Regions from separate parts of the Dyella sp. SG562 genome, predicted to be linked through region 1. Evidence: predicted binding sites of a transcription regulator. Region 1 holds the regulator's gene; each other region holds the start of a gene.

The links. Region 1 encodes HrcA, which represses chaperone genes, less so after heat shock. Its sites were predicted from a motif close to TTNGCACTCNNNNNNNNNGAGTGCNAA; they were not measured.
Region 2: a site for HrcA is predicted at 1,692-1,718, ahead of rpoH (RNA polymerase sigma factor RpoH). Genes of this name have one in related genera too.
Region 3: a site for HrcA is predicted at 2,231-2,257, ahead of groES (co-chaperone GroES). Genes of this name have one in related genera too.

What each region holds. Positions count from the first base shown of each region.
Region 1 covers NZ_JAAOYS010000013.1:78,306-81,866, reverse strand. Annotated here, with positions in the region: gene recN (DNA repair protein RecN) at 1-568, opposite strand, end outside; gene hrcA (heat-inducible transcriptional repressor HrcA) at 729-1,790, shown strand; gene grpE (nucleotide exchange factor GrpE) at 1,873-2,406, shown strand; gene dnaK (molecular chaperone DnaK) at 2,512-3,561, shown strand, end outside.
Region 2 covers NZ_JAAOYS010000001.1:800,916-804,476, reverse strand. Annotated here, with positions in the region: gene FHW84_RS03475 (response regulator) at 1-351, shown strand, start outside; gene ung (uracil-DNA glycosylase) at 348-1,052, shown strand; gene FHW84_RS03465 (hypothetical protein) at 1,098-1,415, opposite strand; gene rpoH (RNA polymerase sigma factor RpoH) at 1,748-2,605, shown strand; gene FHW84_RS03455 (response regulator transcription factor) at 2,697-3,398, shown strand; gene FHW84_RS03450 (HAMP domain-containing sensor histidine kinase) at 3,409-3,561, shown strand, end outside.
Region 3 covers NZ_JAAOYS010000004.1:328,701-332,261, forward strand. Annotated here, with positions in the region: gene FHW84_RS10720 (PLP-dependent aminotransferase family protein) at 1-252, shown strand, start outside; gene FHW84_RS10725 (TlpA disulfide reductase family protein) at 350-1,363, shown strand; gene FHW84_RS10730 (cupin domain-containing protein) at 1,375-1,812, shown strand; gene cutA (divalent-cation tolerance protein CutA) at 1,776-2,099, opposite strand; gene groES (co-chaperone GroES) at 2,327-2,620, shown strand; gene groL (chaperonin GroEL) at 2,680-3,561, shown strand, end outside.

The DNA.
Region 1 (3,561 bases):
GCAGTTCCAGGCGCTGCTCGCGGTCTTCGCCGCCGCTGAGCTTGCGGATGCGCGCGCCGGCCTCGCGCCACTGCACGGCGCTGTCGCGGGCCTGGGCCAGCAGTTCGTCGTGGCCAGCGTAGGCGTCCAGCAGGGCCATCTGGTGGGCGCGGGAGAGCAGGGCCTGGTGCTCGTGCTGGCCGTGGATTTCCACCAGCAGGGTGGCCAGCTCGCCGAGCTGGCTGGCGCTGGCCGGGCGGCCGTTGATCCAGGCGCGCGAGCTGCCCTCGGCGCGGATCACCCGGCGCAGGCGGCAGCTGCCGTCCTCTTCGTCCAGTTCCTCGCTGCGCAGCCATTCGCGCGCCTCGGGCAGGGCGGCCAGGTCGAATTCGGCGGCCAGTTCCGCGCGGTCGCTGCCGGCGCGGACCATGCCGCTGTCGGCGCGGCCGCCGGCCAGCAGCAGCAGAGCGTCGACCTGCAGGGACTTGCCGGCGCCGGTCTCGCCGCTGACCACGGTAAGGCCAGGGCCGAAGGCGATCTCGGCTTCTTCTACTACTGCGAAATGGCGGACGTAGAGCGAGGTAAGCATGGGGTATCGCGTCGGTGAGTCGGAGGATTGTAAAGGCAGACCCCGGCGGGGAGGAGCGGGCCTGAACGCCCCCGGTACCAGCCCCCGCCTGTCCGGTTTTCTTGCAAACTAGCGGACCAAACCTTATTTCTTAGCCGTCTCACGGATTGCCACAGCGCGCATGTCACGACCTCTCGCCCACGACCTGGATATCCGCGCCCGGCGGCTGCTGCGCACGCTGATCGCGCAGTACCTGGCCGACGGCGAGCCGGTGGGATCGCGCACCCTGTCGCGCTCCTCCGGGCTGGACGTCAGCCCCGCCACCATCCGCAACATCATGGCCGACCTGGAAGACGCCGGCCTGGTCGCCTCGCCGCACACCTCGGCCGGCCGCGTGCCGACGCCGCGCGGCCTGCGCCTGTTCGTGGACAGCCTGATCGAGCTGCAGCCGCTGCCGCACGAGGAAATGGCCCGCCTGCAGCGCGAGCTGCCGGCCGGCCCCACCACCACGCGCGACCTGCTGGGCAATGTGTCCAGCCTGCTCTCGGCCATGACCCATTTCGCCGGTGTGGTCACGGTGCCGCGGCAGGTGGATTTCCCGCTGCGCCATATCGACTTCGTGGCCCTGCCGGAGGCGCGCGTGCTGGTGATCCTGGTGTTCTCGGACAACCAGGTGCAGAACCGCGTGATCCAGCTGGCCAAGCCACTGGACCCGGGCGAGCTGGAACAGGCCGCCAATTACCTCAATGCGCATTTCGCCGGGCTGCGCCTGGACGACATCCGCGCCCACCTGCTGCGCGAGCTGCGCGAGGCCAGCAGCGAACTGAACCGGATGATGTCCAGCACGGTGGAGCTCGCCGCCGCCTCGTTCGCGCCGCAGAGCGAGAGCGACGACGTGCTGGTCAGCGGCCAGACCAACCTCATGGGCTACGCCGAACTGGCCAACCTGGAGCGCCTGCGCGAGCTGTTCGAGGCGTTCCAGAAGAAAAACGAGCTGCTGCAGCTGATGGAAGTGTGCGCCCGGGCGCCGGGCGTGCGGCTGTTCATCGGCGAGGAATCGGGCTTCGCGGCACTGGACGGCTGCAGCGTGGTCACCGCCACCTACGGCACCCAGGGGCGCGTGCTGGGGGCGGTCGGGGTGATCGGCCCCACCCGCATGGCCTACGAGCGGGTGATCCCGGTCGTGCAGGCCACGGCCGGCGTGCTGAGCGACGCCTTGAATCGCGCCGCCACGGCCTTATAACCGCCACGGGAGGCGGGGTTACCCGCGCAATGTAGGGAGGTCGGCACGCCGTGCCGGCCATGTTTGGGTTTTGGAGTCTTTCATGCAGAACAACGACCAGCAGGTGCCCAGCGGGGCGCCCGAGGCCAACGCGCCGGACGCGCAGGCCCACGCCGAACTCGAGGCCTTGAAGGCCCGGGTCGCCGAACTCGAAGCCGCCAACACGGAGCTGCGCGACACCGTGCTGCGCGAGAAGGCCGAGATCGAGAACCAGCGCCGCCGCCTGCACCGCGACGTGGAGCAGGCCCGCCGCTTCGCCAACGAAAAGCTGCTCAACGAGCTGCTGCCGGTGTACGACGGCCTGGAAATGGGCCTGACGGTGGAAGGCGGCGACGTGGCCAGCGTGCGCGAGGGCATCGCGCTCACGCTCAAGTCGCTGCTGAAGATCGCCGAGAACAACGGCCTCGTGCAGGTCGACCCGGTCGGCCAGCCGCTGGATCCGGAGCGCCATCACGCGGTGAGCATGGTGGAAGCGCCGGGCAAGGCGCCGAACACGGTGGTCAGCGTGCTGCAGAAGGGCTACGTGCTGAACGACCGCCTGCTGCGTCCCGCGCTGGTCGCGGTCGCCAAGGACTGACCTGGGTTTGGCCGCCTGAACGCGGCCACGCCGACAGCTTCAAAACACCAGAGAAGGGTCCGCCGGCGCGTTGAATCGCCTGAGCCGGGCCCCATTTGACCAGACATCGCGGCCGCGGGGCCGCATCGAGATTCGGAGCATACAGACATGGGCAAGATCATCGGCATCGACCTGGGTACGACCAACTCCTGCGTCGCCATCATGGACGGCAGCACGGCCAAGGTCATCGAGAACTCGGAAGGCGATCGCACCACGCCTTCGATCGTCGCTTTCACCAAGGACGGCGAAGTGCTGGTGGGCGCGCCCGCCAAGCGCCAGAGCGTGACCAACCCGAAGAACACCTTCTACGCGGTGAAGCGCCTGATCGGCCGCAAGTTCACCGACGCCGAGGTGCAGAAAGACCTGCACATCGTGCCGTACGGCATCGTCGCGCACGACAACGGCGACGCCTGGGTCAGCACCGCCGATGGCAAGAAGATGGCGCCGCAGGAGATCTCGGCGAAGGTGCTGATGAAGATGAAGAAGACCGCCGAGGACTATCTCGGCGAGCCGGTCACCGAAGCGGTGATCACCGTGCCGGCCTACTTCAACGACAGCCAGCGCCAGGCCACCAAGGACGCCGGCAAGATCGCCGGCCTGGAAGTGAAGCGCATCATCAACGAGCCGACCGCGGCGGCCCTGGCCTATGGCCTGGACAAGAAGGGCGGCGACCGCAAGATCGCGGTGTACGACCTGGGCGGCGGCACCTTCGACGTGTCGATCATCGAGATCGCCGACGTCGACGGCGAGAAGCAGTTCGAGGTGCTGGCCACCAACGGCGACACCTTCCTGGGCGGCGAAGATTTCGACCTGCGCGTCATCGACTACCTGGTGGAAGAGTTCAAGAAGGACCAGGGCATGGACCTGCGCAAGGATCCGCTGGCCCTGCAGCGCCTGAAGGACGCCGCCGAGCGCGCCAAGATCGAGCTGTCCTCCAGCCACCAGACCGAAGTGAACCTGCCGTACGTCACGGCCGACGCCTCGGGCCCGAAGCACCTCAACATCAAGCTGACCCGCGCCAAGCTCGAAGCGCTGGTGGAAGACCTGGTCAAGCGCACCATCGAACCCTGCCGCACCGCGCTGAACGATGCGGGCCTGCGCGTCTCGGACATCGAC
Region 2 (3,561 bases), on a different contig from region 1:
ACCGTGCGCCACGTGATCAGTGCCGAGGACGCACTCGCCTGGCTGGATGTGGCCAAGGCGCAGGGCCAGATCGGCGCCGACCTGGTGCTGACCGACGTCAGCCTGAAAGGCGAGCTCACCGGCGGCGACCTGCTGGAGCGCATCCGCCGCGACTACGCCTACGGCAAGGGCCGCCTGCCGGTGCTGGTGATGACCGGCGACGAGAATCCCGCCAACCAGGCCGCGCTGCTCAAGGCCGGCGCCAACGACCTGGTGGAGAAACCGATCGAGGAGAAGCTGTTGATCACCAAGGTGCTGTTCCAGCTGCGCGTGGCGCGGCATCTGCGCCAGCGCGACGACCAGGCCGCATGAACGAGGGCCGGGTCAAGCTGGAGCCGTCCTGGAAGGAGCGCATCGGCGCCTATCTGGAGCGGCCGCAGATGCAGGCGCTGTCGGCCTTCCTGCGCAGCGAGAAGCAGCACGGCAAGGTGATCTTCCCGCCCGGACCGGAGATCTTCGCCGCGTTCGAGCACACGCCGTTCGAGCAGGTGCGGGTGGTGATCCTGGGGCAGGACCCTTACCACGGCCCCGGCCAGGCGCATGGGCTGTGCTTCTCGGTGCGGCCGGGCGTGCCGCCGCCGCCGTCGCTGCAGAACATCTTCAAGGAGATCCAGCGCGACCTGGGCATCGCCCCGCCGGACCACGGCTGCCTAACCCCCTGGGCCGACCGCGGCGTGCTGCTGCTCAACGCGGTGCTGACGGTAGAGCAGGGCCAGGCCGCCTCGCACCAGGGCAAGGGCTGGGAAGGCTTCACCGACGCGGCCATCGACGCGCTCAACCGCGAGCGCGAAGGGCTGGTGTTCCTGCTGTGGGGTTCGTATGCGCAGCGCAAGGGGCAGCTGATCGACAGCAGCCGGCACTGCATCCTGCGCTCGGTGCACCCGTCGCCGCTGTCGGCGCACCGGGGGTTCCTGGGCTGCGGGCACTTTTCCGCGGCCAACCGCTATCTGGAAGAGCACGGCCAGGCGCCGATCGACTGGTCGCTGCCCCGGCGCAGCGAACTGGCCGCCTGACGGCGAGGAGGGTGCCGGCGGCACCCTCCGTGGAATCCCCTGCGATCAGGGCGCCCGCGGCGCCAGCGGCGGGGGCAGGGCGGTGGCCGTCGAGGTGGCGGACAGGTCCGGCCGGTACGGCCGCACGTCCAGCAGGGCGCGGCGCTGGGCCGCGGTGGCGGACGGCTCGCCGCACCAGGCCAGGCAGGTGGAGTACTGCGCCATGCATGCGGCGATGTTCGCCGCATTGTTCGGGTCCTTGTTGACGCAACCCTGGTAGCCCTTCAGGCACACCGTACAGTTCGGCTCGGCGGCGACGGAGCCGGCGAACAGGCCCGCCACGCCGGTGGTCGCGGCGATCAACAGCCATTTTGCAACGCGCATCTGGTTTGCTCCTTGGAGAGTGAATGTCCGCATGGAACGCCCGGCACCCCGCCGGGCCGGTCGATGGGACGCCTCCGGGGCGCCGCCTGTCTGTCGGCGCAGCCCCCGCCGCACGGTAGGAAAAGCCTTACGTGAAGCTTGCGGTGAGGTTCGATTAACGGGGACTTGAGGGCCGGGCGGCTACCGTGGCCTGCGTCTGGACAGGAACCCCGTATTCCTGTACGATTCGGTTCAATAAAGCAGCCGGGATCACCCGCTGAGGAACTCCCGACCGCTTTAGCACTCTCACTGAGGGAGTGCTAAGCTGAATTCGACCCCAGGAGGATCCACACATGTCTCAAGCTTTGGTGACCGCCAACCTGCCGGTGCCCAGCGTCGTCGGCAGTCTGGATGCTTATATTTCGGCGGTACACCGCATCCCGGTGCTCAGCCAGGAAGAAGAGCAGGCGCTGTCGCGCCGCTATCAGGAAGAAGAAGACCTCGCATCCGCCCGCAAGCTGGTGATGTCCCATCTGCGCTTCGTGGTCCACGTGGCCCGCGGCTACAGCGGCTACGGCCTGCAGATCGGCGACCTGATCCAGGAAGGCAACATCGGCCTGATGAAGGCGGTCAAGCGCTTCGACCCGGACCAGGGCGTGCGCCTGGTCAGCTTCGCGGTGCACTGGATCCGTGCCGAAATGCACGAGTTCATCCTGCGCAACTGGCGCATCGTCAAGGTGGCCACCACCAAGGCGCAGCGCAAGCTGTTCTTCAACCTGCGCAAGAGCAAGAAGCGCCTGGGCTGGATGAACGCCGAGGAAGTGCGCGTGGTGGCGAAGGACCTGGGCGTGCCGGAAGCGACCGTGCGCGAAATGGAAGCCCGCCTGTCCGGCCGCGACATCGGCTTCGAAGCCCCGGCCGACGCCGATGACGACGCCAAGCCCGCGCCGGCCGCGTTCCTGATCGACGAAGGCGCCGACCCGTACGACAACATCGCCGACGCCGACCAGGCCGACAACCAGCTCGAAACCCTGAGCGACGCCCTGCAGAAGCTGGATCAGCGCTCGCGCGACATCATCCAGCGCCGCTGGCTGAACGAGGAAAAGGCCACCCTGCAGGACCTGGCCGACGAGTACGGCGTCTCCGCCGAGCGCATCCGCCAGGTCGAGGCCAATGCGATGAAGAAGATGCGCGGCCTGTTCGCCGCCTGATTCTCCGTTGCAGCGTTACGATTGCCGACGGCCCCACCCGGGGCCGTCGGTTTTTGCGACACGACAGATAGACGTCCGGACGTCCATAGCCATGCCCAGAGTCCTGGTCATCGAAGACGACGAGGTTACCGCCCGCGAGATCGTGGCCGAGCTCAGCGTGCACGGCATGACCGCCGAATGGGTGGCCGACGGCCGCGAGGGCCTGGCCCGCGCCAGCGCCCAGGCCTACGACCTGATCACCCTGGACCGCATGCTGCCCGGCCTGGAAGGCATCGAAGTGGTCGAGGCGCTGCGCCGCCAGCAGATCGAAACGCCGGTGCTGATGATCAGCGCGCTCAGCGAAGTGGACGACCGCATCCGCGGCCTGCGCGCCGGCGGCGACGATTACCTGACCAAGCCCTTCGCCCCCGACGAGATGGCCGCGCGCGCCGAAGTGCTGCTGCGCCGCCGCCAGCCGCAGCCGCACGACACGCGCCTGCGCGTCGGCGAGCTGGAACTGGACCTGGTGCGCCACGTCGCCTTCCGCAACGGCCAGCCGCTCACCCTGCAGCCCACCGAATACCGCCTGCTGGAATACCTGATGCGCCATTCCGGCCAGGTACTCACCCGTACCATGATCTTCGAGGCGGTGTGGGGCTTCCATTTCGACCCCGGCACCAATGTGATCGACGTGCACATCGGCCGGCTTCGGCGCAAGATCGACGGGTCCGGCCAGGTGCCGCTGATCCGCACCGTGCGCGGCACCGGCTACATGATCACCTCGGCACCCCAGAACGCGGCGGCCCCGCCGTGAGGTTATCGGCATGAATCGCCCCAACGCCTGGCGCTCCGCCACCTCCCGCCTGATCCTGATCTACGGCGCGCTGTTCGCCGTGTGGGGCTTGGTGCTGGTCGGCGTCATCCAGTGGGAGACCACGCGCTATCTCAATACCGTGATCGACCAGATGCTGGAACAG
Region 3 (3,561 bases), on a different contig from region 1:
GCGCTGGCGCGCCATGGACTGGAAGCCTGGCCTTCCGACGCCGGGCTGCATCTGTCGGCCAGGCTGCCGGCCAAGGTGCGTACGGATGTGCTGGTCGAACAGGCGGCCGGGCAGGGCGTGCGCATCGAAGGCCTGGATGGCTATACGTTCGGGCGCGTCGCCTCCAACGGCCTGGCGCTGGGCTACGGGCTGATGGAGGCCCGGCGCATGGAGGAGGCGGTGCGCCGCATCGCGCGGCTGCTGCCGCGCTGAGCGAAGTGGTCCCCAAGCATTGGCCGGAAGTGGTCCTTAAAACCGGACCACCGGAAGCGGAGCATGGCGCCCACTCTCAGCCTGGGATTGCCCCGCCATGCATCGCCTCCTCCTTTGCGGTTTCCTCCTGCTGGGCCTGGCCGCCGCGCCGGCCTGGGCGCAATCCGGCCAGCAGCGCGCCGAAGCCGCCGGCAAGAGCCTGGTCGGCCAGCCGGCGCCGCGCGTCACCGTGAAGACCATCGACGGCAAGACCATCGATCTGGCCAGCCTGTACGGCAAGCAGGCGGTGTATCTGAAGTTCTGGGCCACCTGGTGCGTGCCCTGCCGCGAGCAGATGCCGCATCTGAAGAAGACCTACGAGGAAGCCGGCCCCGACCTGGCGGTGATCGCCATCAGCGTCGGCTTCGACGAAACCATCGAAGACGTGCGCAAGTACCGCGACGAGATGGGCCTGAAGATGCCGCTGGTGTTCGACGACGGCTCGCTGGGCGAGGCCTTCCATCTGCGCGTGACGCCGCAGCACGTAGTGATCGGGCGCGATGGCCGCATCCTCTACGTCGGCCACGAGGCGAACGCCAGGCTCGATGCCGCGCTGCGGGCGGCGCGCGGCAGCAGCGGCGTGGCCGCGGCCGGTGCGGCGGCGCCGAAGCAGGAGGCGCATTACGACACCGGCGACCGCGTGCCCGCGTTCGACGCCGCCATGCTGGACGGCAAGCATCTGTCGCTGCCGGAAGCAGGCAAGCCGACGGCGCTGGTGTTCCTGTCGCCCTGGTGCGAGTCCTACCTGGCGACCAGCCGGCCCGAGCTTTCCAGGAGCTGCCGCGCGATGCGCGAACAGGTCGGCGCGCTGTCGGCGCATGACACGAAGCTGCGCTGGGTCGGCGTCGCTTCCGGCCTGTGGGCCGCGCACGACGAGCTGGTGAAGTACCGCGACGAGCACCGCATCGGCATGCCGCTGACCTTGGACGATTCGGGCGCGCTGTTCCGCCGCTTCCGCGTGACCCACGTGCCGACGGTGCTGCTGTTCGATGCGCAGGGGCGCATCACCGCCCGCGTCGAGCAGGCCGGGGCGCCGCTGGATCAGGCGCTCAAGACTTTGACCGCGCGTTGAGGGAGGCCGCCATGTCTACCTTGCTTCGCTGTGTTTTCGCGCTTGGGCTCGTCGCCGGCGTCGCTCTGCCGGCGTTGGCGGCCGAGGAACATCCGCTGCTCACCGCGCCACTGACTCAGGCGCCCGGCAGGAAATTGGTCGCGCTGACCGTCACCTTCGCCCCCGGCCAGCAGTCCAAGCCACACCATCACGAGGCCGACGCCTTCGTCTACATGCTGTCCGGCCGCGTGCGCAGCCAGGTCGACCGCGAGCCGGCGCGGGAATACGGCCCCGGCGAGAGCTGGTTCGAGCCGGCCGGGGCGCATCACCTGGGCACGGCGAATGTCAGCGGCACGGAGCCGGCGACTTTCCTGGTGGTGTTCGTGGCCCGGCCGGATGCCCGGCTGACCGTGCCGGATCAGGCGGCGCCAGATCAGATCAGCACGCCGGCCCGGACCCAGTCCAGATAAGCCTCGTGGCCGCGTTCCACCGGCACCGCGATCAGCTCCGGCAGCTCGTAGGGATGCAGTTCCAGTACGCGCGCCTTGAGGGCCTCGAAGCGCGCCGCGGTGGTCTTGATGAGGAGCAATTCCTCGACCTCGGTGCTGACCTTGCCCTGCCAGCGGTAGGTCGAGCGCACCCCGGGCAGGCGGTTCACGCAGGTGGCCAGCCCTTCTTCCACCAGGGTTCTGGCGAATCCGGCGGACTTGGCGGAGTCGGGATAGGTGCAGTAGCACAGCAGGACGGGGTCGGTCATGGTGGGGAGCCTAGCGTGGGCTCCCCGCCGCCGCATGCCCCGCCGCCCCTTGAAAGCCCCGCCGGCCTTCCCCATTAGCCCTTGCAGCTTCGGAACAAAGCCTCTTGCGGGGGATTCCTGCGTCGCTAGAATTGGCACTCATCCACCGGGAGTGCTAACAGCGCCGCAGGCGCCGTTCCGGGGACCCCTTTTTCGATCCACTCAAACCCAAGCTGGAGCCCATCACCATGAGCAAGCTGCGTCCGCTGCACGACCGCGTCATCGTCAAGCGCCTCGAAGAAGAGCGCGTTTCCGCCGGTGGCATCGTCATCCCCGACAGCGCCACCGAGAAGCCGACCCGCGGCAAGGTCATCGCCGCCGGCGCCGGCCGCATCCTGGAAGACGGCAAGGTCCGCCCGATGTCGGTGAACGAAGGCGACGTGGTGCTGTTCGGCAAGTACGCCGGCCAGGAAATCAAGATCGACGGCGAAGAGCTGGTCTTCCTGAAGGAAGACGACATCGTTGCGGTGATCGAAGGCTAAGCAGCCTCTCCCGCTTCTCTTCCCATCCCCTCATTCAAGCATTCAAAGGAATACAGATCATGGCTGCAAAAGAAGTCCGCTTTGGCGAAGACGTCCGCGCCCGCATGCTCAAGGGTGTCAACACCCTGGCCAACGCGGTCAAGGTGACCCTGGGTCCCAAGGGCCGCAACGTGGTGCTCGAGAAGAGCTTCGGCGCCCCGACCGTGACCAAGGACGGCGTCTCCGTCGCCAAGGAAATCGAGCTGGCCGACAAGTACGAGAACATCGGCGCGCAGATCGTCAAGGAAGCCGCTTCCAAGACCTCCGACGTGGCCGGCGACGGCACCACCACCGCCACCGTGCTGGCCCAGGCCTTCATCCAGGACGGCCTGAAGGCGGTCGCCGCGGGCATGAACCCGATGGATCTGAAGCGCGGCATCGACAAGGCCGTGGTCGCGGCCGTGGAAGAGCTCAAGAAGCTCTCCAACCCGACCGCCGACGACAAGGCGATCGCCCAGGTCGGCACCATCTCCGCCAACTCCGACTCGGCCATCGGCGAAATCATCGCCACCGCCATGAAGAAGGTCGGCAAGGAAGGCGTGATCACGGTCGAGGAAGGCTCGGGCCTGGACAACGAGCTGGACGTGGTCGAGGGCATGCAGTTCGACCGCGGCTACCTGTCGCCGTACTTCATCAACAACCAGCAGTCGCAGCAGGTCGAACTGGATGACCCCTTCATCCTGCTGTACGACAAGAAGATCTCCAACGTGCGCGAGCTGCTGCCGATCCTCGAGGGCGTGGCCAAGGCCGGCAAGCCGCTGCTGATCGTCGCCGAGGAAGTGGAAGGCGAGGCGCTGGCCACCCTGGTGGTCAACACCATCCGCGGCATCGTCAAGGTGGCTGCCGTGAAGGCTCCGGGCTTCGGCGACCGCCGCAAGGCGATGCTGGAAGACATGGCCATC